DNA from 4 places in the Salipaludibacillus sp. CF4.18 genome. Region 1 is predicted to be linked to each of the others. Evidence: riboswitches for the same ligand, from Rfam matches in the RefSeq annotation. Region 1 holds a riboswitch; each other region holds the start of a gene.
What was found. Region 1 has a riboswitch for cyclic di-GMP ahead of ACHABW_RS02800 (PAS domain S-box protein). Riboswitches for the same ligand answer to the same signal wherever they lie in the genome.
Positions count from the first base shown of each region.

Region 1 (8,440 bases):
GCTACAGTTACACGTGTCATTGACGGTGACACTATTGAAGTTTCAATGAATGGAAAGACTGAAGATATCCGTTTACTACTAATTGACACACCAGAAACAGTACATCCTCAAAAAGGTGTTGAACCATATGGCCCTGAAGCTTCTCAGTTTGTAAAGGATAAATTGGAAGGGGAAAAAGTTCGTGTTAAAGTTGGTTCTGAAGAAAGAGACAACTATGACCGAATGCTGGCTTATGTTTATCTTGGTGATGAAACTATACAAGAAATGCTTTTAGGTGAAGGGCTAGCAACTACAGCCTATCTTTACAACGACCTAACTATGCTTGAAGAATTTCATGCGGCACAACAACCCGCCATAGATGCTGGAATCGGTGTATGGTCGATACCTGGTTATGCTCACGTGGATCATGACCATGGCTATCACTATGAAGAGGAAGAAGAACCTGTGTCTGAGCCTGAGCCTGAATCTGAGCCTGAACAAAATAATTCAAATTTAATGTTTGACCCCAATGGACCAGATAGAAACTGTGGTGACTTTAACGGTGATCATGCTGCAGCTCAAGCTTTCTTTGAGGCTGCAGGAGGTCCTGAAAATGACCCTCATGACCTAAATAGAGATACAGACGGAATAGCTTGTGATTCTTTGCAATAGATATACAATAACTGTACGGGTTCCGTGAGCAATTGCAACATAAAATATAACCGTAAAATGGCTACTAAATTGTCCAGCAATTTGTAGTCATTTTTTTCTTGATATTTCTTCACTTGTGTATATTATAGGCACTTAAATTTGAACGTAAATAACATTGAAACGACTAATGAATGGTAAAGCAATATTAGTTTTTTTGAAGAAATTGCAACAGCATTTCGAACTGGTGAAGTAAGAGAAATGAAATTATCTATATATAGTGGTTGCCCTTTACCTTTTGAAGATCTGTTAGTTGGACAGATAAGTTTCAAAATCAAAATTCATACAAGATAAAGTTGAGCCAATCTCATATTGAAGACATGATTTATTCATTCCACTTCAATGGCCGAGTAAAGAATAGTAAGGCTCTTTCCTAAATGCCACATCTTTTGATTTAGTCTGATCCCACCAGATAACCTCCTGATCAACGAGACTTTGCAATGCTTCATTCAGCCCCTTCTCATCTCGCCCCGTTTTTCTTAGTAATTCCTGATATTTCGTATAACGCTTTTGTGTTAGATTAATATTCCAAACGATTCGGTAAATCTTCCTTTCAATATCGATCACAATCAGCCCACCTTATATCAAGGATAAGAACAAATGTTCCTTTTGTCAAATGCTAATTGTACAAGAATAATATAGCCGTTATGACCACTTTCTCTCTTTAATTGACTTCAACAGAACTATTGATCAAGGAACTGTTAAGTATTTTTATTGTTACTCCATTTTAATCGAACTTTAGAAGTTTTGATGGTGCACATACTCCATGGAAACAAATGGCGGACTAGACATTTCAATCTAAAAATTAAAGGATTATTACCCTTTTTGTTCAAAAGTACCTTCACATACAGGTGCTTTTCTTTTTATTAAGTATCAAATATAATTCGTTACACGTTACGTATATCACGGACTAAAAACTTCGATTTTTCATTTAAATTTGGCGTATAGAGAAACTCCATATTCCTCCGAAATGATTTTAATTGTTGTACTTGACGAAAGGCAATAGCTTCATTTTTACCAAAAGTAAAGGAAACGTGATCGTGATAACGACCAAAGGTTCGGTAGTCTTTGATAGAAATTTCTCCACTATGAAAGATGGGCATGGGGTTCCCCATTCCAAATGGTTCGAGCATAGCAAGATCATCAAATAAATTCTTTGGAAACTTCGTAATGGCAAACTGATGTTCATAATGAATGATTGATTTTATGAGTGTCTCCTTAACTGCTGATAATTGAATGGCTATTGAAAATTCTTTTACTTTATCCATATTAATATTTAATCCAGCAGCCGCTTGATGGCCACCATAACTTTTCAAATAAGTTGAACATCGTTGGATCGTTTTCACAATAGAAAATTTGGAGTTTTGCACGCTTCTAGCCGACCCTTTCCCGTTAAGTGATATAACAATAGCGGGTTTATGATAATTTTCCGTTATTCTTGCTGCAAGAATACCGATTAAACCTTCATGAAAATCACCCCATACAACAATAAGCTCATCTAAAAAAAGATAGTGATCTTTCACCAGAGAATCCGCAATCATAAACTGTTCTTCTACCATAGCCTTGCGCTTTTTGTTTAACTCAATTAAAGCGTAAATTTCTACTGTTTTGGTGTTTTCCTTCATAAAAAGCTGAGCGGCAACATTGGGATTATCAATGCGGCCGCAAGAATTCAAAATCGGTGCAACTTGAAAAGAAAGGGTTGTACTGTCGATACGGGATAGCTTTAAACAGTTAAACAGTTTCTTCAATGTAGGCTCTGGACCCGTATCCATTTTATAGATCCCAGATTTAACGATGATTCGATTTTCCCCAATGAGAGGCATCATATCAGCAACCGTCCCTAAAGCAGTCATTTCAATAAATCTCCAAAGATGTTTTCCAAAGTTCCATTTTGCCGCTAAAAAGAGGGCATGTACCACTTTAAAAGCTACGCCAACCCCAGCTAAATGAGGGAAGGGGTAGGTATTATCACTTCTTTTAGGATTGATAAAGGCATGACACGTTGGGTGTTTTCCCAACACTTCATGATGATCGGTGACAATCACTTCGATCCCTTCTTGTTTTGCTTGTTTCATGGCATCATGTGCACTTGTTCCGTTATCCACCGTAATTAATAGCGTTACACCCTCATAAGAAAGACGCTTCACCGCTTCAGCCGACAAACCATATCCCTCTGCCCTTGAAGGTAGTTGGATATCCACGTTTGCTCCAAAAAAACGTAATCCTCTATAGAGCACCACAGATGACGTAATTCCATCCGCATCATAATCTCCAAATATCATAATTTTTTCCTTCCGCTTCATTCCTTGAATGATCCGACCGACAGCTTTTCTCATGTCGTTTAATAAAAAGGGGTCATGTAAATCTTCAATCGAAGGATAAAAAAACTCACTGATCACATCTTCATTTTTTAATCTCTTCCTGCATAGGACCTTCATCACTATGGGATCGATATTAAATTTCCTGGATAGATAATGGATCAAATGTTGGTCTTGAGATGTTTGAATTGTTGCTTTTTGCCATTCTTTCATTCATACGTACTCCTTTTATTACTAAGTTTGTTACAAATATGAAGGTGGTATAAAAATAAATCATAAGATACTTCCTATAGAAATTTTAAAGGTTCTATATGGTTTCGGGGGTAGAAACTGATATTAAATAGATTTTAAGCCATATAGATATTACGTTTTATTGTAAAACCACACATAATCTTCTCCTACAAATCTATGTAGGCCCATAAAATAATCATCGGAAATATCTTCAACTCTGTAATATGAGCAGTAGAAGTCTTTTAGTGAATCTAGGGAATCTTTTCGTAAACGAAAACAATCATAACTACTTTTTGGTATAGGAAAGGCGTTCCTATAATCAATGTTTCCCTTAGTCATGTAATAATAAAGTTCAAACTTTTCAAATGGATTAAGGTTAAAGACCCTTTCTCTAAAAAATAGGTGCCCTTTCCTTTTATAATTGATTAAATTAGACTTCAAACTTAATAGATTTTTGTATTCACCTGCATAGCAAAGTTCATTCAATGTAATTTTATTCACCAATATCACCTCACATATTTATCATTACCCGTATTTTTCTTAAGTATGTAACCTGGTGGCTGGCTACTTTAGAAAATTTATAATTTCTTTCTTAGAAATGAAGGGGATGAACCTTTATCATTTTAGGAATTGAATTCTAAAATTAGTGTCATGTAAAAAATAAGTGCGGCGAATGTGAAAGTAGGCGAAGTCAAAATAAGACCACCTGCGCCATCAGTGCAACTGAACTTTGAATTATTTAAGAGATTACGGATTAAACATCCCATGATGATTGCTTATTTGAATAACAGAAGATACATTACTACGAGAGCCTATATAAAATACCCAAGCAAAAACATAATATACAACCCTGTACATTATTAATTATTCAAAATATTCTGTATATTTTTTTTACAACTGAAGCTTACATTTTATAAGCTTACTTTTTATAACTTAATTGATTAAGGAGGAAAAATGAAGAATAGGGAAAAGTACCTACAACAACGAAGGGATCTTATATCTTTATGTATCAAAGAAATATATCTTGCTGATCAAAATAACCGTGAAGAATTAAACGAGACGATTATGCTTTTAGAGAAAGGAATCCAATTGCTAATACGAAAGATTCCCCAGCATACATTACCGAAGAAAAGGAATTCGTCTGATAGAACATATTAAAATGTTGCAGTGGGGCACTGGATTTCATCAGCACCAAGGGCTAGGAGAAAGACAGGAGGACTAATATGCGGTCTTATAGGCGTACTTAGTGCTTCAGGAATAAAGAAGGTTTTTAAAAAAGATGAAGACTAAAACCTACTGAATATGAAAAACTTTTATTGTAGTAAAGGTGTAGTTTCTGTTATGACGTTAATGGAAAGTTTCCTTTAATAAGGGAGGTATATTTTATTATTAAACTAACTTTGCGAGTATTTATCCCTATTAACACTATATTTAATTATTCTGAGCTAATGACATAATCATTTTAATCTTTAAATCGTTTTCATGACATCCTTGTTACTAAAGGTTATTTCAGTGTGTTTTGATTCAACTTCTAATTCGTCTAAAAAAAAGCCTTCCACTACCCATTTTATCCAGAACTCCATGTAAGAATCTACTATTTCACCGTTAGGAAGCGAAGCTTTTTGTTGTACAGAGCCTTCTTCACATTCAAAAGCATATTTTAATTCCAAACTATTATAATCGTACAATACGATAATATGATTTTTTGTCTTTTCGAAGTTTATATTAGATACATCAATAGGAGTACATTCTATATATTTTTTTGCAATCGAAAGAAATGCATGTTCAAATCTTTGAAAAAGCTTGTCATTATTGGTCAATATTTCTAAACGTACAGTATTGTTTCTGTTCAAAATTATCCTCTCCTTTTAAAATTCCTACCATTTAACCATAACATTAATATCAAAAATATGTTTAATTTCATTTCATAAACAGTTTTCTACGGAAGAAGCTTGTCATAACCACCTCTTCTCATTAGAAGTGGTCGGATGGATTTTGTTGTGAAAAATGTGGTTATGATGATTATTTTGAGACCAAGACCCGTAAGCATCGTCTTTTTGAATGCAAGTCATGCCGCTATCAATCGACGGTGACGGTAGGAACCGTCATGGAGAAGACTCGAACGGACTTAACCAAGTGGTTTCTGACCAACTATTTGATGGCTCATGACAAGAATGGCATATCGGCACATAAGCTCTCTGAAGAAATTTAAGTCACATGCTTCACAAAATTCGGCAAGCGATGAGAAAACGAGATGCAGATTATACACTAGCTGGTATTGTAGAACTGGACGACGCTTTCTTTGGTATCCTTTCTGAAGGGGGAACGTGGTCGAGCACAGAAAAGACCAAAGTGCTAGTAGGCACAAGGACATCCTCTTTATGTAAAAATGGAAGTTGTACCGAATATCAAAGGGAAAACCCTGATAGATTTTGCAGAGAAACGTATCTTACCAGGCTCTATCATAAGCAGTGATGTCTATCATTCGTATCGAGCTCTGGCATCGGTTGGCTACGAACACGAGTATCACGTCTGTCAGAAAATGTGTATGTGGTAGAATTTGTCACTTCTGAATCTAATGTCATAGGACTATATAGGTCATACTCTTTTAAATAAGATCCATATATCTTTATTGTATTCTAAAAATTGTCATATTATGATATAATTAATATTATTATGAGGCCTTTTGTATCAAGTCTTTAGTTTTATGAAAAATATTAAAGGCAAACATTTAGAAATGGGGGCACGCAAAACTAGAGGGGCTAAAACCATAAGGTCATGCCAGCCAGGTGCCGTTTGAGGAGGACACACCTATTCGGGTGTGTTCTTTATTTGTACCAAGAAAAGTGAGATATGAAGCTTATGACTATTTGTCCAACTGAAACACGGTGATTCGAAGCATTCTTCAATCCAAAGTGAGCTAAGCCCATATTCATTTAAAAATCTTGTTCGGAACCAAGCCCACAAGGTTGCAATTTGCAAATTTATTCTACTGGAGGTCGGGAATATGGAACTCATGATAGGTCAATATAATGTAATTCTTGTGATTTTTTCAATCATGATTGCTATTATTGCATCTTATTCGGCATTTGATCTTTGTTTACGAAGGGTTCACGACACTGGACATTTCCTTGATAAATGGTTACTTATGAGTGCCTTGTCTTTAGGGATAGGAGTTTGGTGTATGCATTTTACAGGAATGCTTGCCCATGAACCTATTAATCAACATAATTTAGACTCATTGTATGTGTGGGCGTCCTTAGTTATTGCTATTTTAGGGTCCTATATTTCATTAAAAATTTTCATTATAAAAAATAATGTCATACCTAGCAGTATATTGTTAAGTATGAGTCTTAGTACCATGCACTATATAGGGATGGGAGCTCTGCATGAAAATGTGGCATTGAGCTACAATTGGGGCGCTATTTCAGTTGGGGTGATTGGAATTTACATCTCATTGCGTAAGATAAGTTCAATAAAACAAAAAAACATCATTCCTTTTCATAAAAAATTAATGTGTGGGGTTCTAATGGGCTTTGCGGTATCTGTGATTCATTATTTGGCTATGCCAGCTTCTGCTATGCCAATTTCAGAACACAATATCAACGATAATACACATACTTTTATGATAGATAGTACGATGTTGGCAATTGGTGTTGGAATTGCAACATTGATAATACTACTTTTAGTATTATTTGGGTCTCGCATTGTAGAGAAGATGACCGCTCAATCATTAAAGTTACAAACCAATGAACAGTATTATCAGTCCCTATACTACCACAACCCTGATATAGTATTAACTTTTGATCTAGAAGGAAAACTTTTAAGTGTGAATAAAACAGTAAACCTTTATGGTTATTCAGAAGAAGAATTACTGCATCAATCTTTCGTTTCTTATATCGTTCGAGATCAATTAGAAAAGACAAATCAACACTTTGATTTAACAAAAAAAGGCGAACCAAAAATCTTTGAAACGGCTATTTATAGTAAAAAAGGGGAACGTATAGAACTTAATATGACTAGCGTACCCATTATTATAAATAAACAAATCGTTGGGGTGTATGGAATTCTCAAAGATATCACTGAACTTAAAAATACACAAGAGGCGTTAACAGAAGCTGAATCGAAATACCGTCATTTGGCAGAAGATTCTTTGGTGGGCATTTATACTATTCAAGACAAAATGATCACATATGTAAATCGTAAAGCAGTTGAAATGATAGGTTATAGAGTAGAAGAAATCATAGGTATGAATGTCTTAGATATAGTTTATCCTGAAGATCGGTTACTGGTAGCCAAAAAGATAAATAAACGTCTTCAAGGCAGCCTTTCGAGCGAACCTTATCAATATAGGCTTATAAAAAAAGATCAGACAATTATTCATATGGAAGCACATAGTTCTAAAACTTTTTTTCAAAATGAACCTGCGATAAATGAAACGCTAATTGATATAACTGCTCGGAAAAAGGCGGAGGAAACGATTGAATATTTGGCTTACCATGATCCTTTAACAGGGTTATTCAATCGATGTCATTTCCATAACTATCTCCAAACGATTTTATCTGAAGAAACGACTAAGAGTTTGGCAGTTCTCTTCTTTAATTTAGACCGCTTTAATTTAATTAATGAATCGTTAGGGCAAGGAGTTGGAGATCGTCTATTACAAGAAGTTTCAAAGAGATTAAAGCATTGCTTTCATGACAAGGAGATCTTAGCAAGACATGGTGGAGATGAATTTCTTGTTTCTCAATTAAATAAGAATATACAGGAAGTATATGTTGTTGCGGAACGTATTCTTGATAGTTTTTCAGAGCCTTTCCATATAGATCAGTATGAAATATATACTACAGCCAGTATTGGTATTAGCTTTTATCCATACGATAGAGAAGATGCCGAGACGTTAATTAAAAAGGCAAATGCAGCTATGAATCTGGTAAAACATAGAGGGAAAAACAATTTTCAATTATATCGTTCTAATCAAATGGAACATAACTTTGAAAAATTTGAAATAGAGACAGACCTTCGAAAAGCACTGAAAAAAAATGAGTTTTGTCTTTATTATCAGCCTAAAATCAATCTAACTACAGGCAAAATAGTAGGAGTTGAGGCATTAATTCGTTGGCAACACTCGGAGAAGGGTTTAATTCCTCCTGGAGAATTTATTCCCCTTGCAGAGCCTGAATGCCTCGAAATTGAAATTA
Region 1 is NZ_JBIMEV010000002.1:173,236-181,675, forward strand. It holds gene ACHABW_RS02770 (thermonuclease family protein) at 1-651, shown strand, start outside; gene ACHABW_RS02775 (hypothetical protein) at 1,027-1,254, opposite strand; gene recJ (single-stranded-DNA-specific exonuclease RecJ) at 1,575-3,221, opposite strand; gene ACHABW_RS02785 (hypothetical protein) at 4,194-4,397, shown strand; gene ACHABW_RS02790 (hypothetical protein) at 4,709-5,092, opposite strand; gene ACHABW_RS02795 (transposase) at 5,629-5,796, shown strand; cyclic di-GMP riboswitch class I at 5,952-6,036, shown strand; gene ACHABW_RS02800 (PAS domain S-box protein) at 6,247-8,440, shown strand, end outside.

Region 2 (8,440 bases), on a different contig from region 1:
AAAGCAGAATACCTCTTTTTTGTGAATCACACAATACCCATTCAACTAATTCAAGCTAGTTTGAGCAGTATACGTTTCAAGATATTTCTCGAAACCAGCTCTATCTGTAGGCTTTAAAAACAAATAACCTTGTCCAAATCTACAGTTGTATTTTTCTAACATTTCAACCTGACATTCATGCTCTATCCCTTCAGCAATCACCTCAAGATTTAAATTCAATCCTATATCCATAATTGTTTTAATCATCGATTCACTTGCCGAGTCCAAAATACCATCAATAAATGACTTGTCGATTTTAATCGTATCAATGGGAAGCTCTCTAAGAATATTCAAGGAGGAGTATCCCGTTCCAAAATCATCAATCGATGTCTTCACGCCAATCTTCCGCAATCCTTTTAACAATTCAGTAGACTCGGCTTTATTTTGCATCACACTTTCTGTGATTTCTAATTCTAAAAACTGAGGTTCAAGACCTGTATTTTGTAAAACACCTTTTACGGTTTCAAGGAAAGCGTTTTGCTGGAATTGCCGGACAGACACATTTACCGACACGCATAAAAGTGGAAATCCTGCCTCTTGCCATCTTTTGTTTTGTTTACAAGCTGTTTCTAAAACCCATTCTCCAATGGCAACAATTTGTCCCGTTTCTTCTGCTATAGAGATAAACTCAACCGGTGATACTGATCCAAGTTCAGTACTATTCCACCGTAAGAGCGCTTCCATACCAATAATTTCTCTTGATTGTAGATTAATTTTAGGTTGATACACAAGATGGAATTCGTTATTTTCCATTGCTTTTCTTAATTCACTATCAATTTTCATCTTTCGTACCATTATCTCATTCAATTTCGAATTGTAAAAACGGAATTTATTCCTTCCATTTCCCTTTGCCAAGTACATGGCGGCATCTGCATTTTTAAGTAACGATTCCCGATCTTCCCCATGCTCCGGATATAAACTTATTCCAATACTTGCTGTAACTGTCATTTCATGACCAGCAACACTAAAAGATTTTGAAAACTCTTTTAATATTTTTCTAGCTACTTTAATACAATTTTCCTCTGTAGCATCTGATAGAATGATAACAAATTCATCTCCACCTATTCTGTAAATCTCTGCATCATTACCTGTTGAACATTGTAACCGTACCGAAGCTAATTTTAACAGTTGATCGCCTATTTGATGGCCAAGCGTGTCATTTACAAGTTTAAATTGATCTAAATCAATCAATAACAAAGCAACTGTGCTGTCAATTTGTTTTGCGTTTCCCATCTGAAGTCCTAAATCGTGATGAAAACTTGTCCGATTATTCAGACCGGTTAATGAATCATGAAACGCTAAATTTCTGTATTCACTCATCAGATTCTTATTTTTCTTAATAATCGAGAGGTGCCGAATAATAATCATAAAGAAAATTATACTTATACCAATACTTAAAGCATTAAGCTCCCATTGGTAGCTTTGGGCAACTAGTACAATGAGAATTACCGCACTTATATATGGAAAAATAGGCTCTTTCTCTTTTACATAACTTTTTGTTTGTATATTATTATACGCGTGTTCCTGCTCAAAAAAGCTGGCAAACCCCATCAACATGACAGCAAATACCCATAATGGTTCGATAAAACCTCCTATCTCATAAGTCCCATGAATGGATATAAATGTATAACCTGTGTCAGCAATAAGTCTCACGGAAAATGCAATAATTATAATTTGAATCAGCTTTTTTTCAATACTATGTCGAGCAAGGTAATAGAGATACATTACAACAAACGCAATACTTAAGTTAGATATTTGAAAACCAATATTAATGATTGTCATCAAAAAGGAATTACTTTGAATAACGATGAGTGGTTCAATGAAATAATGAATACTGATTACAGAAGCAATCAACATAAAAACAGTGATATTAAATAAATACGGGTTATTTGCACCAAAGCCATTAATTATCTTCGTTTTATAAATTAATGCTGCTAAATAGAATATATACGCTAAGAGCCAGAGTAACCATGAAATATCAGGATAAGTAGTGTCCCCTATGGTAATTATGCCTAAAGTCCAGATCAAATTTCCTGAAATGTTTAGAAAGACACCAAAAATTAACAACAGCCAGAAATATCTTTGCGTCGTTCTATTCTTACGATATGCCTGATAAAGCCAGATTAAACTCAAGGTTCCTCCAATAAATGGAATAGAACTCGCTCCAAGTGCACCCATCCATTCGTTTTCTTTAAATAGATAATTCCACACGTAAAATAATGTGATGATAATGGTAATAAGCAGAGCGCCTGACTGTTTTTTAGTCATCATAATAGTTCCTCACATTCTCTCAAATGTATTAGTTAGTATGTAAACATGTATACAAAAAAGCTACTCCCTTATGGAAATAACTTCGTTCGTTATTCCTTTGGGAACCCAGCAACCATAGTGATCTCCTTAGGCCTGTAGCTTTGCGTCCTCACTTTTCAATGAGTTTGCCGGTTCAAAGAAATATATTTAAATATACACAGTTATATTTTACCATACAAACTCTTAGTAGACTAGTTATATTTAACTATTCAAAGTTTCAAATTAAACATATATTATATATCTAAAGAATTACATACTCGGCTTACTATCCAGTATTTCCGTTAATCGCATGGAACCTCTCGATGAGGAAGATAAAGTAGTGACAGCATAAAAATATCAAATAATTAGTTTCATAGAAAAAACTGCCCCATAATTCTGGAGCAGTTTTTCTGTATTCTATAGCGATTTGTTGTTTTTAAAGGTCCGCTTAGAGCGGATTCAAGCCTCTCCGTTCAAAGTAAAACAACAATCTCTAAAAACCAATGATTTTATAATTCTTGTAAGAAAAACCCGTAGTGTCTTCTTTATAATAAATCGTTAGCTTTCACGGCGAAACTGATCAATGATTTCACGATGCTGCATCACTATAACTAGGATTGGTCCGTATCAATCCTTCCGAGCTGAATTACCTCTTAAGCACTTTCACTAAAGTTCTAGTAAGATCCTTCTATTATATAGCAATGACTAATAATGGAAAGATTTAATGAGCAATCATCTCGTGCGCAATCTCGTGGCCATCCATGTCTGATGGGTAATAAGTCGGCCAGTTGGTAACTTCTTCTAGCAGTTCTTCGCGGTTGTCTCCCCAATACAGGTGATAGTGGTCCGATTTTGTAGGGGAAATAATATGATCACTGAATTGAATATACTGCGGCATATACTCAGATTCGTCCATCCGTTCAAAGATGAACCTAACGCCTCTATTTCCTGCATCGTACGTAAGAATTTCATACCCATCATACGAATACTCACTGGAATATGCCTCTCCATCTTCATGAAAGGTAACCGTGTCATCCTCGAAAACAATCCGGTCGACATTTGTTTCATAACCGACCTCATAATATTCTTTATATTCCTCCTCAGTCATATCCTCATCTTGCTCGGCTTTATGCGAGAAAACGTCATTCAGTTCACCATCCAGTAAGTAGAGGTAGACAGATTGCCAATCCCCTTCCAAATCAGAGAGGGAGCGATCTTCCACCTGCTCATCTTCAAAATACCCGTTGTAAATTTGTTCCGTTTCCTCATCATGATCGTGATCGTGATTGTTCTCATGATTGTGGTTGTTATCATCGTCATGATCGTGATTATTTTCATGATTATGGCTGTTCGAATTTGTCTCTTCCTCCGTTTCGGTAGTTTCAACTGTCTCAGAGGAGGAGCCGTTATTTTTTTCTTCGTCGGCGGATGCTTCTTCCGCAGAATTGGAAGACCCGCATCCTGCTGCTAAAAAAGCGGTGATTGTGAAAATACTTAACATTTTGATAGATGAATTCATAATAAACACTCCTTCTTTTGATTTTAAATCGAAATCATTGCGCTTTACGATTATACATAGATTCCCAGTTAGCGTCAAGCAATTATAATGAACTGTTTCTGAATCTATGAATAACAAAGCACAAATAAAAAAACGTTTGTTAAGGTATCTCTAAAATAATGATACAATTGTTTTTCGGAAGGAAAGAAGAGACTATATTCAACCTTTCCATAGCCTTTATAACTGGAACCGACCGACTTAATCAGAAACAGAATTCGATTGAACTCCTGCGTAAAGTTGGATTAAAAAATCGTCATCTGTATTAAAAATCACTAATTCGTCCCTCCACAAAAAAAGAAAAAAAGGAGAACCAAAATGGGAACTTCCTCAAGCCTTCCTCCTGTACCTTTACAAACTGAGGTAACTAGTAATCAATATATGAAACTTGCCATTCCCTTAATGATTTCTACAATGACAACGCCTTTGTTAAGTTCTGTTGATACTGCTGTGGTTGGCCAATTGACTGATCCTTCCTACATCGGTGGTGTGGCAGTTGGAAGTATAGTCTTCAATACCTTATTCTGGGTATTGGGATTTCTAAGAGTAAGTACATCAGGTTTCACTGCACAAGCGCATGGTGCAAACAATGAAAAAGAACTTTATCAAGCATTTATTCGTCCTTTTATGATCGCTGTTTTTTTTGGTTTAGCCTTTATCATTTTCCAGGAACCTATCAGGTGGCTGTCACTAACTGTCATTCACCCTACCACGGAGGTCGCAGAACAAGCTGAGCTCTATTTTAATATTCGAATCTGGTCGTCCCCTTTTACACTCGTTAACTTTGTAATTCTTGGCTGGTTGATCGGAAAAAGCTATGTAAAGAGCGCCCTGTTCATTCAAATAGGCATGAATACGATTAATATTTTGTTAGATCTCTTATTTGTCCATGTCTTCAACTGGGGCGTACAAGGAGTAGCATTTGCTAGTTTACTCGCAGAATTAAGTGCTGTTTTGAGCGGAATCATTCTACTCCTCCTTCTCAACAAAACCCTTTTAAACTGGTCTTTATTCTCGTGGTCAGATATTTCAAACACAAGTTCCTTTAAAAAAATGCTAGAAGTGAATCGGGATTTATTTATTCGCTCTGTATGCTTGCTAACGGTTTATACGATGTTTACTTCCTTAGGAGCAAGAATGGATGACACAACTTTGGCAGCCAATGCCATTTTATTTCAAATTCATTTTTTGCTTGCCTATTGCTTCGGTGGCCTATCCAATGCAAGCAGTATATTAATCGGCAGATCCATAGGAATGAAACAGCCTAAGTTATTTCATAATATATTAAAGCTCTCCGCAAAGTGGGGCATTATATTTAGTGTTGCGCTAACTCTCTCGCTTGTAGCCGGGGCAGAAGTAATTATTTCGTTTTATACGTCCATTCCTCAAGTACAACGTCTTTCGGAGATCTATTTTTTCTGGTTGTTATTATTTCCGATTTTTACATTCTGGGGCATACAGCTAAACGGCGTTTTCTCAGGTGCAACCGAAGCCGCTCCAATCAGGAATTCCCTTATTGTCTCAATGCTCGTTTTCATCACAAGTGCAGCTATCCTTGTACCTATTTTTCAGAATCACGGTTTGTGGGCATCGTTCATTTTATTCTCATTAGCACGGTCTATTAGCCTTGGAATGTATGTACCAAAACTCTCTGCTCGAGTTTTTCCTGAAAAGACGATTGAGACTAAATATTTTAAGGATACAATGGATAGATAATATGACCTAATTTAATTCTGCTTTAGTGACACTCATCGTAATATCGCAGATGCGTGTTACTATAGTCTGGTTTAGCTACAGTCAGACGCACAACTCAGACGGATTGTCGCTAATGATGGCGTTTAGGAACAGTCCGCGCTTAGACAATATTTGAATGTCACCATTTACGGCTGATAGTTACATTCGGAGAGTGACCGTTACGTCGAATGTAACTAATCAATATTTTCTATCAAAATACATTTATCTGTGGCTCTTCACTTATCTATTTATGCAGTGGTCATTAAAAAGTAAGTTATTTCGCATAACAAAAAGCCTAGAAAGTTAATTCTAGACTCTGATTCTATCCGTATATCAAATTAAAACTACTTTTTAAAGATTCCAAAGGGTTGTCCTATTGGCAGGAAAACTTTTCCGAAGTGCTTGTTTAATAAGATGGCACCGGCACCGTAAAAAGACAGCAAGGCAATGATTAACTCCGCTATTGCTGCTAACATATGCGTGACTTCGTACATCACGTTAAAGGAGCTTAACGTTAAGCCAATGAATAAGAAATCAATAAAAACAAAGATGAAGAATAATACTTTGTTTGTCTCCATTGCTCCGATTGTCATAAAAAGAGTGAAAATTAAATAGCCAAGAAAGGCAATCCCAAGTTGTTTTGGATCTGCATTTGCTGCCAGTGTTTCACCGAAAACTCCTAATTGAATCAACCAGCTAGCTCCTACACCAAACCAAAAGAGTCCAAATGCTCCGAAAGCCGTTGTTCCAAACATGTTATTATGCTTGGAATCTAGTATCGCCGCTATTAACTGAGCCATTCCACCTAAGAAAAATGCCCATGGTAGAATTAAAGAAAGCCCTTCTGTTATTCCTAATTTTTGTGATGATGCGACCAATGTTACCATTGCTAAACCGAACAATCCTAGTGCTGATGGATCTGCTGTTGTAATTCTAACCTGTGTCTCATTCTGAGTATCCATTTTTTCCTCCTAAAAAGCTCATAGCTTTATTTACAAATACAGTACGAGCTCCCGCCAAATCCCCTCTATAAAATGCTGTACTGCTGCAGTTTTATTTTAATACGCGGGGTCTGAACTGCGGTCTACCATACTCCCTTAAAAAACATACTTAAACAATGTAACGAATTACACATGGCGTGTCAATAAATAAATTACATGAAACAGATGGTATCAACTGGGGAATTTCAAGTTGAAAATAATGCTTAATATTCTTATTTTTCACAAACAAAAAAGATGCTCCAAAAGGTTAACATACCTTTTGAAACATCCAACTTAACTTCTCTTAAGCCCACCACATATCTCCGGCAGATTCCCGGATTAAAACGGTATCCAAGTTTTTCACCGCACGCGCAAATCCTTCGTCAATGGACATGATCGGGTCTTCATGTTCAATGCTGACAACCGAGTCATAGTTATACATACGAAGAGCACTCATCATATCGGACCACTCTTGCAGGCTATGACCACAACCGACACTTCGGAATGTCCATGCACGCGTCTGTACCTTGCCGTACGGTTGCATATCAACTAACCCATACATATTCACATTATCTTGATCAATATACGTGTCTTTTGCATGGAAATTATGAATGGCACCAGCCTTACCAAGGATTTTTATTGCTGCTACCGGATCAATACCTTGCCACCACATGTGACTAGGATCTAAGTTTGCACCAATAGCATCGCACGTGGCCTCTCGCAATTTTAACATCGTGTAAGGGGTGTGAACTAGAAAACCTCCATGAAGCTCAAGGCCTATTTTCACATCATGTTCCTCCGCAACCTTACCAATTTCCTTCCAATACGGGATTAGTTTATTTTCCCATTGCCATTCCAGAATATCACCGTACTCGGCTGGCCAAGGAACGACCGGCCAGTTCGGCTGTTTTGCTTCCTCGCTATCACCGGCTGTCCCCGAAAAAGCATTAACTACTGGAACGCCTAAAAGAGAAGCTAGTTTGATTGTTTTGCGTAAAACAGTATCCGACTCCTCTGCAAATGCTCGATCCGGTGTAATCGGATTGCCATGGCAACTGAACGAACTAATTGTCAAACCGCGAGAAGTGACTGCATGTAAATAGTCTTGGCGTTTTTGCTCATCCTCTAAAAGGTCATCTAGCGGACAATGATCGTTACCGGGGTAACCTCCTGTACCAATTTCAACTGCATCAAGACCGGCAGCTTTGACATGATCAAGCATCTCTTCAAATGACTTATCACCAAATAATACCGTAAATACTCCTAATTTCATCTGACTACACTCCTTTATTTAAAGTAATAATTTGTTTCGTGTCTTGTGACTCTAATGCCCCTAAAATAACTTGCAGTGATTTCATGCCTTCTTCTCCACTAACAAGTGGCTCTTTATTATCCAGAATAGCTTCAACAAAATGATCAATGACGTGTGAGTTTGTTTGCCCAGCTTCATCATTCGATTGAATTTGATCCAACTCATGTTTGATGACATTTCCATTTTGATACTCTTCAATGAGAGAATACTTCGGATCTGCTTCTAAACGGAGAATCCCTTTTTCACCATAAATGATGGTTGAGTTATCACTATTAGGTGCATACGCCCAGCTTGCTGAGAGGGTACCGATGATACCGCTTTCCGTTCGTAAAATACAAACCGCATTATCGTCTACTTCCGTATTTTGTTTTGCATTCGTTTCAATAAATGATCCGACTTCTGAAAATTCACCTAGTAAATAGCGCATTAAATCGGCTTTATGTACACCTAAGTCGCCCATTGCACCGATAAACGCCTGATCTTTATTAAAGAACCAACTCTCCGCCCCATCAATACTCCATCCCTCTGGAC
Region 2 is NZ_JBIMEV010000079.1:3,116-11,555, reverse strand. It holds gene ACHABW_RS23955 (putative bifunctional diguanylate cyclase/phosphodiesterase) at 46-2,310, opposite strand; cyclic di-GMP riboswitch class I at 2,407-2,489, opposite strand; gene ACHABW_RS23950 (ZinT/AdcA family metal-binding protein) at 3,050-3,847, opposite strand; gene ACHABW_RS23945 (MATE family efflux transporter) at 4,202-5,599, shown strand; gene ACHABW_RS23940 (acetate uptake transporter) at 5,962-6,579, opposite strand; gene ACHABW_RS23935 (sugar phosphate isomerase/epimerase family protein) at 6,902-7,870, opposite strand; gene ACHABW_RS23930 (Gfo/Idh/MocA family protein) at 7,875-8,440, opposite strand, start outside.
Region 2: it holds a riboswitch for cyclic di-GMP, as region 1 does, so the genes downstream of both, ACHABW_RS23955 (putative bifunctional diguanylate cyclase/phosphodiesterase) here and ACHABW_RS02800 (PAS domain S-box protein) in region 1, are expected to answer to the same signal.

Region 3 (8,440 bases), on a different contig from region 1:
AAAAGCGAATATTACAACGCAACTACCTGTTCTTTATTTAATTGAAACCTTAGGGAAAGCAACATACGAATCCTTGCATAAGGTATAATCATGAACTACTCTTTTTTAAGATATTTTTGGCGGTAAAAAGCGAAGGCACCAACTAATCCAGCATATTCTTAAAGTAACAAGTATCTGCTTCGACATGAAGCACTTGATCAATCTAATGAAGGTGTCGTTCTAATTCACCGCTATTATCAAAAGCCAAATAACTATTCATTCTCCTGACACTCACCTCCTTGAAAATACTTTTGTATTGATATCATTTGCATCGCTTAAAAGTGAATAAGATACTAAGGAAAACAATATTAATGGTGTGATTTCTTTGTGATACCTTTAGTATTTCTTATTTGCAGAAATCGGTAAAGGGGTATGTGATGTTTAGTTAAAAAAGGGAGGAAAAGAAACGTGTTCCTAAATAGGAACGCGTTGTTTCATCGCTTGCTCTCAAACAAATAGGTTGTCCAAAAAGGTTCAAAAAACCTTTTTGGACAACCTATAACATTATCCCGCATAAATACTCTGTTCGGATTTAAAGAGTATACTCAATCTCATACTTACTCATTATTTCCGTCATCCATGCACTGTATTGTGTGCTAAATTGCTCTTCCAATAAAGCAGCATAAACATCGTCTTTAACATCGTTGTATTCGACTGTTTTTTCTTCCACATAATCTGTCATCTTAATGATATGAAAACCAAATTCGGTTTCAACTGGCTCGCTGATATCGCCTGTTTCCATTTGAAACGCAACATCATCAAATTCCGTTACCATGGCGCCTCTCGCAAAGTAACCAAGTTCTCCACCGGAATCTGCGTTAGATGTATCTGTTGAATATTCAGCTGCTAGCTCACTAAAGTCTTCTCCATCCTCAATTTTTTTTGCAACTTCTCCCGCCGTTTCTAAATCTTCTACTAGAATATGACTTGCTTGTACTTGTTCTTGCACATCAAACAGTGTCCGGTTTTCTTCAAAATAAGTTTCGAGTTCCTCATCGGTAAAATCAACCCATTCAGCAACTAGCTTTTCACTTTTTAAATATTGACTAATTTCTTCTTCGAACGAATCCATCGATAATCCGCTAGTTTCAAGTATTGTCGCGAATGCTTCTTCGCCACCATATTGATCGATGTAAGTAGTTAGTTCCGTTTCAATTTCCTCGTCAGTAACAATTACTTCATTTGCATCTGCCTCTTTTTCGATGAGACGACTTGTGACCAACGTTTCTGCAGCTTGGGTACCATAAGAATCCATTAAGAACTCCGTCAGTTCATCTTTCGTAATCTTTTCCCCGTCTACTGAAGCTACGACGTTTTGTTGATTCATAAAAACTAGCAAAGATCCAATGGTGATAATGAGTAGCAATGAACCTAAACCAAGTAACTTTTTATTTGTTGACGACATCTCAAAACTCCTTTTTAATAGTACTTTATTTTTATATTAGGCTGTTTTCAAAAGCTTTGTTGATTATATGGAATCCACGAAGAAGCTAAGGGCGAAGACTTCAGAGTACCTTTGGAAAGCTCCACCCGTGCAAATTCGAGAAATGACTTCTAGTTAATTTTTATCTCATCATCAACCTGATTACTCGTTAAGGTGAGCTGGACCGTTTGCTCTGTTTGATCGCGGAGGACAGTAATACTAATTTCATCCCCTATCGAATACGCACTATACAAATTTTTTCTTAAATCAGCAGAGTTTGTTATAGCTTCGCCTTCAATGGAAAGAATGATATCTTCTACTTCAAGACCCGCTGTTTGAGCTGCAGAACCCTCTTCGACTGCGGTAATTAATACGCCCTCTTCCACTTCGAGCCCACGTTCTTCTATATAAAATGGAGGAATTTCAGCTACATCAGTTAAACCAATTCCTAAGTAAGGGCGAGCGATCGAACCGTTTGCGATTAACTCTTCGACAATTGGCTGCACTTCATCACTAGGTATAGCAAAACCTAAACCTTCTATGCCGCTGTCGGTTATTTTCAAGCTATTTATGCCGATCAACTCACCTGTACTATTAATAAGTGCTCCACCACTGTTGCCTGGATTAATGGCTGCATCCGTTTGAACTACTGATAAATCCCATGACCCTGCGGATGTATCAATTTCAAGCGAACGATCGATCGCACTGATAATTCCTTGTGTGACTGTTTTAGAAAGTTCCAACCCTAGTGGATTTCCGATAGCTAATACTTCTTCGCCAACTCGTAACGCAGAAGAATCACCGAACTTCATGGCAATGTCATCTTCAGAGGATTCGACTTGAACAACACTTAAATCGGTTAAAGTGTCAGAACCAACCACTTCGCCAATTCTCGTCTCACCATTTTCTAGAGAAACTTCAATCTCATTGGCGCCTTCCGTAACATGGTTATTCGTAACAATGTATGTGTAATCTTCGTTTGTATCGATAATGACACCGGAACCAGTTCCGGCTGCTACGCCTTCTTCCGACTGCGCTGTTTGACCAGTAGGTGTTTGCCAAGATTCTTGCTGGATATTAACGATTCCTACGATTGACTTTGAAGCACTTTCGATGACATCTTCAATTATCAAAGCGTCTCCTGACATACTAGATAGTTCTGTTGCTTCTAATGACTGTTCTGCTGTTTCATTGGTGGAATCCGGGTTTTCTTCTGCCGTAACAGGGCCGACAATCTCCGTTTGAAACAAAATTAACACTGCTATAGTTGCTCCAATAAAACCACTTCCTGTAGGGAAAATATAGGTACGAAGCCATCCAGCTGATTTTTGTTTTTTCTCAGGGACTACTAAGGTCTCAATCGTTTCCCTCTCTGACGGATTTGATTTTTCCGTTTCTTCATCTTTATACTCATCATAGTTACTCATATATAAAATCCCCTTTCTTTTTTCAAATGCATTTCTTAACTGATTCTAATAATAGACTTCGATTATGTCGGCTAGATGTCGGAAATCTCAAAAAGTGTGAAAAAGTAATTTTCCATTTTTACTAAAAGACTCTGTTAAAAAATGAATGACGATATTGAAAAATCATCATAACAGAGGCAAATAAAAAAAGTTTAGCAGCGCAACTGTCATTACGCGACTAAACTTTATTAACGCAAATTACTTTTCTTCACCTGATGCAATTGGTAGGGATAATGTGAATACAGTACCCTCATCACCACTCGAAGTCAGTGTCAGGTTACCGCCCAGCCCCTCAGCAAGCATTCGACTCAAGGCCAAACCAAGTCCAAGTCCTCTTGTCTGATACTTTTTCCCTTCACCGCGGAAGAAGCGCTCAAAAATTAACTCCTGTTCATTAGAGGGTATTCCGATCCCTTCATCTGAAACTTGCACAAATACATTCTTGTCACGGACAAAAACATGAATAAACATTGTTCCATGATTAATTCCAGACATCGCTTGTTCACCATTATTCATTAAATTTGTTAGGATTTGCTGGAAACGCACGATATCAAGATCCACCTCGACATCCAATACCTCTTCAGAAATGTCGAGTCTTACTTCACACTGTGTACGATTTACCCGCCATTGATTAACGGCATCTTTGATTTCATCGGCGATAAGCAGCGGCTCTTTCCTCATCGGAATAGCATCGACGGCTAAAGAATTGAAAACGAGTAAATCCTCGACCATTGTTTGTAGTTTTTCCGTTTCCTTTAATGAATACTTCACAAAAGATTTCGCTTCCTCTCCTTGAACAACGCCCTGGTCAAGTGCTTGCAACAACCCGCTAATCGAGGTGACGGGTGTTTTTAATTCATGTGTCACACCGGCTAGCAGTGCCGTCCTCGTTTCTTCCAGCTGTTCAAGACGATTGGCCATCTCATTAAAGGATTCCACTAAATCATAGACTTCTTCCTCTTTAATAGATTCTGGAGTAAGTGCCATTTTTTGATACGTGCCTTCTTTAATTTTACGAGCACCATTAGAGACATATTTAATCGGTGTAACTAATCGGCGTAATTGAAAGTAGATTGCCGCCCATCCAAGAACCGCCATACTTAAAAGCATCATGGTGAGTTGGCGATATTCTTGTTGGACAGAAGTTACAAACTCTTCTTTTTGTAAAACAAGCACCCAGCCAAAAAGAACGTCTTGATCTTCAATAGGGGCCTTCACGACATAGAAACGGTCTCCTTCGTTCGTTAAATCAACAACTTGAACATCCTCTTCGCTATCCAATATCGTCGTAGGGAATCTTCGAATGGAGAGACCACCTTGACGGTTATATGGAGAAAGCGTGTAACCTCCTGGATCCACAACAAAAATCTCTGTTTCTTCTCGAAATTGAGGATTAATTTCTGGAGTGTCCTCCAGGGTTGTCTCATCTTCTTGTAAATTAACAACTTGTGCCGCGGTTTGTTCTGCAATAAACCGTGTTAAATCAATCCGGTTTTCTATAGTAGTGTGGCGAATCCAAAGAGCAGAAATAATCCCGATTACAATAAGTCCGACAACAAGGGTCATTAAATAACGTCTTGTCCAATGTTGGAGCAGTGGAATCCGTTTATTTTTTCGTGTAGACACGGAACTGATACCCCATTCCCCTTACTGTCGTTAGTTCACCTTCGTCATCTGACCAATCTTTCAATGCTTGCCGGATCCGCTTGACGGATAAATCAACAGCTCGATCTGTGCCTTCGTAGTCCTGACCCCAAACATTTTCTAATAGTTGCTCGCGCGTCAATGTTTGGTTTGGATTTCGTGCCAAATAAAGAAGAAGCTTAAAATCTCTTGGAAGGATGGCCACAATATTTCCTCCAATACGAACGTCTCTAGTGGATTCGTTTATCGTGAGCTCTCCGTAGGTAAAGGTAGAATTATCTCTTTCTTCCGAAGGGGTAGTCACACGCCTAAGGACGGCATGAACTCGAGCGACAACTTCATCGGCAATAAAAGGTTTCGTGATGTAATCATCAGCGCCACTGTTCAATCCTGTTAGTCGGTGCTGCACGTCACCGAGAGCAGTCAGCATTAAAATAGGGCACTGACTTTCTTCACGCACTTCATGAAGGACGCTCCAACCATCTCGGTCAGGAAGCATCACATCCAGTAAGATTAAATCTGGGTGATGATCGTAATAGGCATCGATTCCCTCGTTTCCGTTGAATGCTTGAATAACATGCCAACCTTCTCGCTGTAAAAAAACGCGCAGAACATGGTTAATGGCTTCTTCGTCTTCAATTACTAATATGGTCGTCATTGATAGTTATCTCCTTAGTTTTTTTGACGCTATGCGTTTTTCTTAAATTATTTTTCTAATGTTATCTCGTTTCATGGATGTTGCTGCTTTTCTTCATGATACATGAAGGGGAATAACAAATACATACTAGTGGTTTCCTTTTGGTTCTTCGAGCAATATCCGGTCAAGATGCTGAACTTGATGGTGTTCAACGAATTGTTGAGGGCACACAAACTATGACAGTGTATAAATCAATTAATTTGATTGCCAATAGAGCTGCTGAACTGGCGATGCAGATTGCTGCCGGTGAAGAAATTGGGACAGATTCACTAACTGACAACGGTCAAATCGAGGTTCCTTCTATTTTATTAGATCCGATTGCTGTTACGTCCGATAACATTGATGACACAATAATTAAAGAAGGTCACTTAACAGAATCAGAGATATACGACACCGAATAATCATATTTAAACTGAACAAAGCCTTTCAATTAGTTGGAAATTAACTTTTGAGAGGCTTTGTTTATCTATTTAAGACGGAGTTTCTCTCATATAACGTTTACATTCTATCGAAAAAAGACTATAATTTTACTTAATACCTATTACCTATAATTCGATAAACTTCGATAATGGCAAACTTATTGAAAAATAAGGACGCAAAGCTTCGGGTCTAAGGCTTTATAAAAGCTAAGACAGCCGGGTTACCGAAAAGAGTTGGACTCTTTTGAAAATAAGTAACCTTATTTTCATACCCCACCATTCTTTTTGGTGGGGTTTTTGTGTTCCATAAATAAGTACTTAAATACTATATAATTTAGTTGCTCTGAGTAATGAATGATGTTAACTAGTATTACTACTTAAGGAGGGAATTTCAGAATGAATCTTACTAAAAAAAGAGAAGTACAATCACTTAAATCTAGAATCATCTACTATGATCAAAGCTCCGACATTTTGTCTGGAAGTTTAAGAGGAAAAATTTCAGAGGAAATTATTGCCCTTACGTTAAAACAACAGAAGGACACTAAAGAAGATTGGATTTTCTTTTCGTTTGATAATGACGATAAATATTCACTGAATTTAATATTAGAAAAAATACATGAACTTAAAAGGAAAGAAGACTGTCACATTTTACTTATAAGTAAAAATCCTCTCCATAAAGAGTTACTTACTACTTTATCATTTCCGATAAGCGGGTTAGTTTCATTATCTTATTTAAAGGATAATTATTCAAATGTGTTGCAAACTTTATTAAATACAGGAATTTTTTTAGAGGCAGACTTTCATAAAGATATTGTGAATGAGATAGATCATATTAAATACAAAAGTATGCCGATTAAACAGCTTGTTCTTATTAAAGATAAGGTTGACCTTCAATTATCAAAGAATGAGCAAATTGTTCTGCAATTGATCCTTGATGGAAAAAACAATAAAAATATCGCTGAAAAACTTTATTTTGCCGAGTCAACGATTAGTACCATTGTATGTCGACTTATTAAAAAAACTTGTGCACGAGACCGCACAGATGCACTGGTAAAAGCGATTAAGTGCGGGTGGGTTGAAGGACAACGGTAACGAAGTTATAAAGAGTTCGCTTCCTTAAAATTCAATAACGTGAATCCCGATAAGTGGCCTCTCCGACTCGAATACCCGATAGAATAGCACTCTCGATTCTCGTTCGGCCACTAGTATCATTTTTTGTTAAAAAACTGTCGCCTGCAATGAAGATCGGGTAATTTTTCAGTTTTAAGAAAGGTTCTCTGTACACGTGTGTCGCTTCCGCGTAGCGCCAACGTTTTAATTGATAGGCCGATAGATTATTAGATTCAATAAGGTCTGGTGAGAGAATAGCTACTATTTCGTTAAGCACCTCGTCATCTTTTAGGGCAAAGTGATCTCTACTCCAATCACCGTTCATATAGACAGATAAGATTGGCGAGTGGGATATTCCTTTTTGATCGTTTGCTACAATTTTATCGACACCAGCAGGTACGTGATCAGAAATTATTCCATTCTCACCTATAGAAACAGGTTTCTTTAGTGTGAGTAATCCGACGAAGCAAGGTTTAAATTTTGAAGCAGCAAGGGAATTCTTATCTTGATTTGTTACGTGAATTGGCGATTTTTCTAGCAATTCTAATGCTTGAGGAACAGGTGCTGTTAATACAACAGCATCACTGGTGTATTTTTTTCCTGTGTTAGTCGATAGAATCAGTTCCGTGTCTTTAGCTTCTATATGATCGACACGTTCCTGAAGAGTGACAGGCAGATTTTGAGCGATTTTTTTAATGAACGAGTTCATCCCTTCCATACCTGAATATCTTGGGTAATCATCTCCAAACCATCGTTTGATCCACTTATTCTCTAACCATTCTTCCGTTAGTTTTTCGAGTTCAATCGAACGGACAGTGAAAAATTGGGCACCGTGATCTGCTCGTCCTTCTCCTATACGTCTTGTAGCCATACGACCGCCAATACTTCTGCTTTTTTCTATAATTGTTACTGTTTCTCCTTTTTCAATAAGAGTTTTAGCTGCAAAAACACCAGCAAGTCCCCCGCCTATGACTGTAATATTCATAGTAAAACCCCTCTCATTATCTTTCTTACTCTTCCAAAACAACAGTTTCTAAAAAACTACCACCCTGAACTGTCCTATTATCGATTTATTATACTAGATTGAAAAAAAGGTGACAACGAAACACGTTCGGTATCTGCAAGGCAAGAGAAGTTGCTCATTGAAAGAAAATTCTTTAGTATGTAAATAAATAAGAACGATTATTTAATTGTGGAAGGTTAGAAAATCTAGGGGGCAGTGACGATGTATAGAATACCGGAGCGGACGACAGAGCGACGTTTTAAAATTGCGCACCGCGAGGCGTGGATCGGGGTTATACTTGCATTGGTAAATATTCTTTGGTGGTATGGTTTTGCATATACAATGGGATCGAAAGCCCCGGAGGAATATACATACGTATTTGGATTTCCGGCTTGGTTTTTTTGGAGCTGTATTGTCGGTTTTATTGTGATGGTCATCCTTGTTTTTATCGTTGTCAAATTTGTACTTGTTGACATGTCATTGGAAGATGAAGATGACACGGGGAATGGAGGGCATTCATCATGAATTGGGATGTGTTATTGCCTTTAATTCTATTTTTAGTAGTTATTTTTCTTATAGGGGTTTGGTCCAACCGGAAAATGGCTAAATCCACTTCTTTTTTAAGTGATTATTTTCTTG
Region 3 is NZ_JBIMEV010000004.1:188,405-196,844, reverse strand. It holds gene ACHABW_RS04915 (MurR/RpiR family transcriptional regulator) at 1-88, shown strand, start outside; gene ACHABW_RS04910 (peptidylprolyl isomerase) at 572-1,444, opposite strand; gene ACHABW_RS04905 (S1C family serine protease) at 1,594-2,889, opposite strand; gene ACHABW_RS04900 (HAMP domain-containing sensor histidine kinase) at 3,127-4,554, opposite strand; gene ACHABW_RS04895 (response regulator transcription factor) at 4,535-5,230, opposite strand; gene ACHABW_RS04890 (hypothetical protein) at 5,371-5,670, shown strand; cyclic di-GMP riboswitch class I at 5,830-5,917, shown strand; gene ACHABW_RS04885 (response regulator transcription factor) at 6,085-6,780, shown strand; gene ACHABW_RS04880 (NAD(P)/FAD-dependent oxidoreductase) at 6,812-7,783, opposite strand; gene ACHABW_RS04875 (YhdT family protein) at 8,024-8,326, shown strand; gene panF (sodium/pantothenate symporter) at 8,323-8,440, shown strand, end outside.
Region 3: it holds a riboswitch for cyclic di-GMP, as region 1 does, so the genes downstream of both, ACHABW_RS04885 (response regulator transcription factor) here and ACHABW_RS02800 (PAS domain S-box protein) in region 1, are expected to answer to the same signal.

Region 4 (8,440 bases), on a different contig from region 1:
GTTGATATTACCTGCGGAGATTACAAAGAACAATTCTACAAACACACTCATCGTGACGATATAATAAGTTGGTTTGATCCTCCCTATGTTAAAACAGAAAAAACGAAAGGTGGTCAAACGGAGCAAACAAAAGAAACCTATGGTTACTTGCACCCTTTTACATTAGAAGACCAAAAAACTTTGATAGATAATTTATTAACTACGAACAATAAAGTTATCTTAAGTGGTTATGACAATGATTTGTATAAAGCTCTCAATAAAAAGAATGGATTTTACAAACACTTTATTGGATTGGTCACCATTCCAAGTTCAGTCAGTGGTAGAAAGGAAAAAGAGTACATATGGGTAAACTTCGAGATACCTGAATGGCTACTTCCAGAAGAACCACATGATGATGAGTTGTAATATGTGTTAGACCCTCTTTTCTATAGGAGGGTCATTTTCTTATTGTACTTTTGTAGATTTATGTTCATCCATCGCCACTTGGTATTAAACAATGATAAGCAGTTGTACCGGAAGCAAGAGTTTCATTTCTTTATCCACTTAAAGTAGTTTGGGTATTTTTGGATATCACATAAATATAAGTGTCGTATAATATTCATGTATTTTATGTCGTTTAAATGCTTTGTAGTGGCGTCTAATACTAGGGGGTTATTCCTGTCCTATGGGGAGTATTTCATTGATGACAAGTCTAGTGAATCGCCTTACGTTTCGAGTTGGTTTATGTTGTCTAAAACGTTGTTATATCAATGTTAAATCAGTGGAAAATAATTAAGTATTTTTTAGAAATTGAGTATTATTACCTATGGAAATACGGTATAATTTAACTAATAAGTAGTTAGGATTTTATAAAAAATATGGTTTAAATACCAAACAGGGACAGGTGAATATGTATGTATAAAAATTAGTTGTTGAATTTAAGCTACTTTTATTCGGAAGCATGAGGGGGTGAATGTAAAATGGCAAAATACGCTTACATTGCAATAAGTAAGTATCAATCACTAACGTTTTTCAAGGGACTAGCACAAGATGCAGACGAGATCTTTTTCGACTTGATAGACAGCTCAGGAAGATGTGACTTCAGCCAGTATTACAGGCTCTTAAAACTTGTTAAACAAGGCGATACAGTGGTCTTGCATAGCTTATTTAACATCAGTAGTAACATTCAAGAGATGTATGACTTTTTAAAGTATGCAAGAGATGAAGTTCTGAACTTGATATTGTTAGACAAGACGTACGATGAAGAATTATTTCTTAGCGAAGAGGGGTTCCATTCTTTAGAAACACTATTGGAATTTGAAGATGTTTTTCAGAAAGATAACAATTGGTCGAGACGAGTAGGTCGCCCTTCGACATACCCAGAGAACTTCTACCTAGTTTTCATAAAGTACAAGTCTGGAAGTTTAAAGGCAAAAGAAGCAGCAGAAGAGCTGAATATTCCATTGTACAAGTTCTACAACAATGTAAAGGAATTCTCTTAATAAAGTTGATTCTTTAGGAGAAGCAAGATGTAAGGAGGAGGATAATGATGATCACATTCAGTGTTAATTATTCATTTGAGGAATTAAATGCTAGTAGTTTTAAAGCGTTGGAGAACGCTAATTTTTCTAACGATAATACAAGACGTTGGTTATCAGAGGCATTCGTCAAAGATTTAGAAGGAAAGACCCACGATACTATCAACCTTCAGGCATATGCTTATACTTGCAGTGTTAATGAAGAGAAGAGAATGGGGAAAAGAGACTTAAGCATTTTAAATAACTCAGATTTTGAAGCAGGTTATAAGGGCGTTTCAGAGGCAGTATTTTTCACCAAAGATACTATTGATAAAGTAGTGTTTGAGCTAGATTATGACTTTGATTTCAACAGGTTGGTAGTAGAGTTCGGACATCTACAAGATGAATTTTTTATATATGAAGGTGTAGATATTAGAAAAGTCTTGATAGTTGCTCTAACGGGGTCTGAATATATGATCAAAAAATTAAAGGGTTTGGTGGAGGAGCATAATCTATTTGATTTCATTCAAGAATTTTTATCAAATCCAAAGGTTATGGAGTACCTACAAATAAATTACAGTCAGCATGGATCGTATCAGACTGTTCAAGAGCCTGATCTTGAAAGTTTCTCTTTCAGCAGGCAATAAAAAATTGGAGGTTTTATATATGGGAAATAATCAGATTGACTTAAACAATGATGCAATTAATTTAGAGCAATATGAAGTAGACAAGTATTTGCTTGAAGATGATATTGAACTGACGGACAGTGAAGTAGCTGAACATTGGCGAATTCCGTGGAAGCCAATCGAAGATGAAGATAGTACGGATGTCGCTATTAAAAATTATTGGAACGAAAAGCAGAGGTATTTAGCAAGAATGCGAAAAAGTAAGAAGAGGCTCTTAGGCGGGGTGTTCCATACATTTTCTGATGGGTGTTCTTTTCTTGTAGATCGAAATGCAGGTGAAATTTATCGATATAATAATAATAAATACTTTTATGAAATAAGGGAAGGGAGTATTTATTTAATAGAGTATAATTCCAACAATGTAAGGTTAGTATACGGTGACGGAGAATTCTCTACATCCGAGACATATTGGTTGAGAAACAATAAAAAGGAGGTAAGTAAAAATAACTGCAGAGGTTTTCATTTGCCTAAGGGTAATATAAGGCAAAATAATATATATCTTAAAGACCATCAAATTATGGCAGTCTTGTTCTGGGGACAAAAAATAATTGAAAATGCAATTGATGGAAAGGATTACGACATTAATCATAGAAACTTAGATAATGATGATAATCGACCTGAAAACTTAGAATTAGTTACTAAAAAAGAAAACAGACAACATGCAACTTTAATGCGGAAAATAAGAGCAGAAAAGTATAACAATATGTAATGTAAGGTGGTAAAGCAACAATGTTTAGTTGCAGGAGAGTACTATATGGATGCAAGGAAGCGAGGTGCCAATCGACACCTCGCTATTTTTCTGTCCTCATACTCATACCAAGCCAAAGGCAGGTATCAAAGAAAACGTCACTTTAATCCCTGTATGTGAGTGATTTATCGAGTTCTAACCAAAGTATGATTTTTCTGTAGACAAACAGGAGAGATGAAATGTCTGTGGGGTATAGGCTTTATAGGGTGAGTATAAGTAGAATATATTATAACGCCCCCGTTACGAAATAAGAAAAAAGTTTCCTAGCGTTACAAGGTAGGATCAAATCTTGTAGCGCGTATGTTTCATAGCTATAAAATTAAAGAATAAGCGTTACAAAAATCATTGGAATCCTTAGATTTAGTAACGTATCCGTTGCCAAGCCAGAAAAACAGGCATCAGCTGTTACAAGAAATGTCTGTAGTTCAAGAATCAGTAACGTCCCTGTGACAAAACTAAAAAGACACCGATTAGGTGTTACATTTCAAGCTCAAACTTCAAGATAGCTTCTTTCTGGAAACTGAGAGCAGCGTATTAATTATCTGATAGTTGAGGATATAAAACCTATAATAATTTATTTTGCTTACTTAACCTCACTTCCAAGGGAATTAGCTGATATCACTACTATTAATCTCTACGCGTTAAACAATTCAGAGATAGTTATATTAACTTGCTTAAACATAAGTTGATCTTAGTCTAGTTCCAAAAGCAATCTCCCACAGTTCTTCTTCCTTCATTGAAACAACCATTTAATAGCCAGTAGCATAGAGTATCGATGGGAATTATCAACATCAGACAAGCTAAATTCTATCACGCACAAGTATCCATTTTTGCAATTGAAACAAGACAATAAATATGTTTATTAGGGTATAGGTTGAGGATTTTCCTTAGTAAAAAGCATAACCTTTCTCTATTTAGATGATTTTACGCTTGTACTTCTAAGGTTTCACAATAAAACAAATAATAAGTAATTATAATCCTAAGTACTTGTTGTAATAATCCCTAAGTATGTGTTGAAGGTAGTTCATAATGTTTGTTTTTGGTGTTCTCATAAGACTTTACTCAAAGAAACGCAACAGTGTAGTCAAAAAATAGAAAGGAATGATTATCATGGATTTAGAGGAAATACTAGAAGCAGCGTTTACACGAGTCTTTTCAAAGTATGGAGAGAAAAAGGAGAATTATAGTGAAGAAGATAAAGATCTATGGCTGCAAAGATTGAATGGAATGGAAGAAATACTTTTATACGTGAAGATATCTGATAAAGATTGGTTTTTGAATCGTACTAGAAAGCCAAAAAGCCAAATGAGCGATTCAGCATATCGAACGTCTAAACATCGATTTAAAAAGGAAATGTTATCAAAAATAGGCGAGGATATCTTTGACAATATTAGCAATAGCACTTCTGCAGATGAAGTAAAACGCATAATAGAGTTGTTTAGAACGAGGTCTGGCTTTCGTAATATTAAGAGAGCGTTTCTAATGGACTTGTATAATGAGTCTATTTCAGAATGTGGTGATGCTGAATTAACTTCGGACCAGAAATTTGAAAGAATCATCAATGTAAGGGATAAAACTAACTCGAGCTATGGCAAGCGCGATAGTCTTAAACTCAATTTTATTGAAAGTTTTAGAGTTTTTGATGATCCATGCTTTTCATATACAAAACAAGCGGCAAATCTATTTGCTGATAGAGAATTTAACTTTGACGAACTATTTGTAGCAATCAAAATAGATTTAGACAGTTTCAATAAAAACCGATAGGAGGTGCCTTTAATAATGAAAATTTTAATGGAGCTAGAGAAAGCAGTTCATGAAACTCAAGAAAACTTAAAAATCGTGGTTGATGAAGAGGCAAGAGCCTTAGAACATCAAAAATTCAATGCATTAATGGAGATTGTCACTTACGTTAATTCATTAAGCTGGCTTAAGCAGAAAAATGCAAAGGAAAAACTACGATTTCTTCTAAAAACAAAATTCGATAAGGATAATGCAGCTGTCGAGTTCAATACGACTAAGAACGCAATAGAAGTCTCTCTTAGTCGTTCTCAAAAAATATTATCTAAGAGAATAGGTAATGATACGATTCGTCTAATATTAGCTGGAAAGGTAGACCAGGCAATGGCAAAGCTCAGGGAATCTACTAACCAAGGTGGACAAAATAATGAATTAATTCTAAATGGGGTATTTGAGTTTTTACCCAAATCAGAAAAGGGCGCATTCTTAATAGAAGAATGTGGGAGAGAATTGTACCTCCTCGGCAGATTGTCTCGTTTTAACATAAAGAAAAATATTGGATTAGTAAATCAGAAAAAATTAGCTCACGTCTTATATATCATGAGTAGGTCCGATGAAAGAACAGCTGATATCAAAGAAACGCTTACAAGTTTCTTGGAAGGAGATTTTGCAGACGTTGAAGGTTCTCAAATATCTGTCAAAGATCAAGTCGGTATGGTGTTCGAGACTCTAGAGGAGCAAAATCTATTTAGTTAAAAGTGAAGTTTACGCATAATCGAAAGTAAATCATATTCATTAATGTAGCTTGATTATGAAACTTACTGGCAGTATTATCCCTCATGCTATTCTCATCGCAAATTTAGGACAGATTGCGGTGGAGTAGTTACATATAATTTTATAAAGCAAAACCTTATGTCATATTTTGTTTGTTTATGTCAGTTTTTATGTTATATTATACAAAACAATACTTTTGGAATAAAATTATTGCACATATTGAAATGATAATAGCAAAGCTATGGAAACATAGTGACGCAAAGCTATAGGGGCTAAAGCAAAAGCAAAGTCAGCCAGTTACCGTTTCAGGACAACACATCCTGTGTCATTCGGGGTGTGCTTTTTTGTTTAAATATGGAAGAGGGGATGGTGCCCATGAGAAAGAGTACAAGGCAAAAATGGCAAAAAGAAATTATCTTTACTGGTCAAAATCGAATCTTAGAAATGCTTGCCAACAACATCCGGATTTCCCCTATACTTGAAGAATTGGTGATTATGTTAGAAGAACAGATATCTGGTTCGATAGGCTCTATCCTTCTTTTAAACAGGAAACAAGGTGTGCTAAACCACGGTGTTGGACCAAATCTTCCAAAGAAGTACATAAAGTTTATTGAAACTATTCAAGTGGGACCAAAAGAAGGCTCTTGTGGGACTGCTGCCTTTCGGAAAGAAACTGTCATTGTTTCGAGCATAAAAACTAGTCCTTTATGGGAGAACTATAAAATAGTAGCTTTAGAAAGTGGACTTAAAGCATGTTGGTCGCTTCCCATCTTCACGCCAAATAAGAAAATGGTGGGGACATTTGCCATTTACTTTTCAGCTAGGAGAAGTCCAGATTCAATGGATATGAAAAGGCTTGAGCCCTTCGTTCGTTTGGCCGGGATTGTTATTGATTATAAAAGCCCCGAGATAGAAGAAATCAGTCATGTAGATCCTGTGACGGGGTTACCTAATTCCACTCAACTTAAAAGCAACTTAAAAGATTTATTGTATCAATCTATGGAAAAGCAATCTTGTTTAGCTGTTGTGTTCTTAGATGTTGATCGTTTTAGTGTCATTAACAGTATCGGAGGCTATGAATTCGGAGATTTTGTATTGAAAGATATAGCCAAAAGAATATCTCACTGTTTAGGTGAAAATTGTACTATAGGTCGTTGGAATAGCGATAAATTCATTTGTGTCATTCCTTTTCAAACACAAAGAGACATACATACGTTTATTGACAAAGCATTGGATAGCTTAACTAGTCCATTTAAAGCAGAAAACCACGAATTTCTGGTCACACTCAGTATCGGTATAAGTTGTTACCCTGATGATGGTGTGTATGTTGATTCATTGGTGAAAAATGCTGAGATTGCTATGAAAAGGGCCAAAAGCAAAGGAGAAAGCTCAATTGTATTTTATAAGCCTTCTATTAACACGGATCTATCTAAACAACTAATTATAAAAAATGAACTTCGCCAGGCGGTTAAATTGAATGAATTTGTCTTATATTATCAGCCACAGGTTGATTTAATTAATAATGAAATTATTGGCTTGGAAGCTCTTATTAGGTGGGAGCATCAAACTTTGGGGACAATACCTCCAAATGACTTTATTAACATAGCAGAAGAAACAGGGTTAATCAATCCAATTGGAGAATGGGTTTTACGAAGAGCTTGTGAAGATGTGAGAGCGTTATCATCTCAAGGGTATCCGAGTTTTCGATTATCAGTTAACATCTCGGGTATTCAATTTCGTCAGCCAGATTTAGTAGAAAGTATTCGAGATATCATTACTGATACAGGGATAAACCCAACAAATTTAGTTCTAGAGGTAACGGAAAGTACGCTCGTAGATAATATAGATTTTACCGATCATCAATTAGATAATTTGAAATCCTTAGGGGTTCATATTGCTCTAGACGACTTTGGCACTTTATATTCTTCGATTAACTATCTAAAGTATTTACCAATGGACATCATGAAGATTGACCGATCTTTTGTTCAATATATTGAATCTGAGAAGAAAGACTTAGAAATATTAAAAACAATTATTCAATTAGGGAAAAATTTAAACCTTAAAGTTTTGGCTGAAGGAATTGAAACGAACGAGCAGCTATCTAAACTCAAAGAGCTAGGTTGTGAGGAAGGGCAAGGGTACCTCTTTAGTCGACCATTACCTATAAAAGAACTGAAAAAAGTATTAAGAGGTTACTTAAATAACGTATAACTGTATACCATTGAATGTCATTAAATAACCCGAATATTTAAAGGGAGGTAAGAGGGGATGGGCTCAAAGCTACAGTCCGAAAAATTTAAACCGTTATACATGGGCAATGAAAATAAATTGTCAAGCCAGGATAAAGATGTAATATCGGAACATTTAAATGAATTGTACCATAAAGAAAAATATGTTAACCTCCTATCTGTTCCAAAATGGATTTTTTATATCGTTGATGGGTATTGTAAAATGACAATCCAAGACCTCGAACATACATTAAATTTCTTAAAGGGTAATCAAACTCACGTACTGCTGATTAATAAGGATAAATTAAATGATACTCTTTTACCTTACTTGTCAATGCCAGTTAACGGAATGACCTCACTCCCTTATATTAAGAGAAATCCTAAGATTGTAATGCAAACAATATTAGATAAAGGCTTATTTTTAGATCCTGATTTTCATAGAGTAGTTGCTTTAGAAATGGACCGTATAAATGGAAAAAAACCTATAATAAGGCTGATCCTAAAGAAAGAAAAAGTGACTTGGTTATTATCGGAAAAGGAACAAAATATTCTACAGCTCATTCTAGATGGACTCAATAATGGAAAAATTGCTAAAGAGTTACATTTCGCACCTTCTACAGTAAATACAGCAATATTTAAGATACTAAAAAAAATAGAGGCTAATGATCGTACAGAGGCATTGGTTAAAGCAATTAGGAATAGGTGGGTAATTGTGCAACGTTAGCATTTAACATTGTTGAGTATGATACATAGAATGCTATTTAAACTATC
Region 4 is NZ_JBIMEV010000009.1:535-8,974, reverse strand. It holds gene ACHABW_RS08015 (DNA adenine methylase) at 1-405, shown strand, start outside; gene ACHABW_RS08010 (hypothetical protein) at 960-1,481, shown strand; gene ACHABW_RS08005 (hypothetical protein) at 1,526-2,143, shown strand; gene ACHABW_RS08000 (HNH endonuclease) at 2,163-2,891, shown strand; gene ACHABW_RS07995 (hypothetical protein) at 4,041-4,694, shown strand; gene ACHABW_RS07990 (hypothetical protein) at 4,710-5,423, shown strand; cyclic di-GMP riboswitch class I at 5,664-5,746, shown strand; gene ACHABW_RS07985 (sensor domain-containing phosphodiesterase) at 5,817-7,652, shown strand; gene ACHABW_RS07980 (response regulator transcription factor) at 7,710-8,393, shown strand.
Region 4: it holds a riboswitch for cyclic di-GMP, as region 1 does, so the genes downstream of both, ACHABW_RS07985 (sensor domain-containing phosphodiesterase) here and ACHABW_RS02800 (PAS domain S-box protein) in region 1, are expected to answer to the same signal.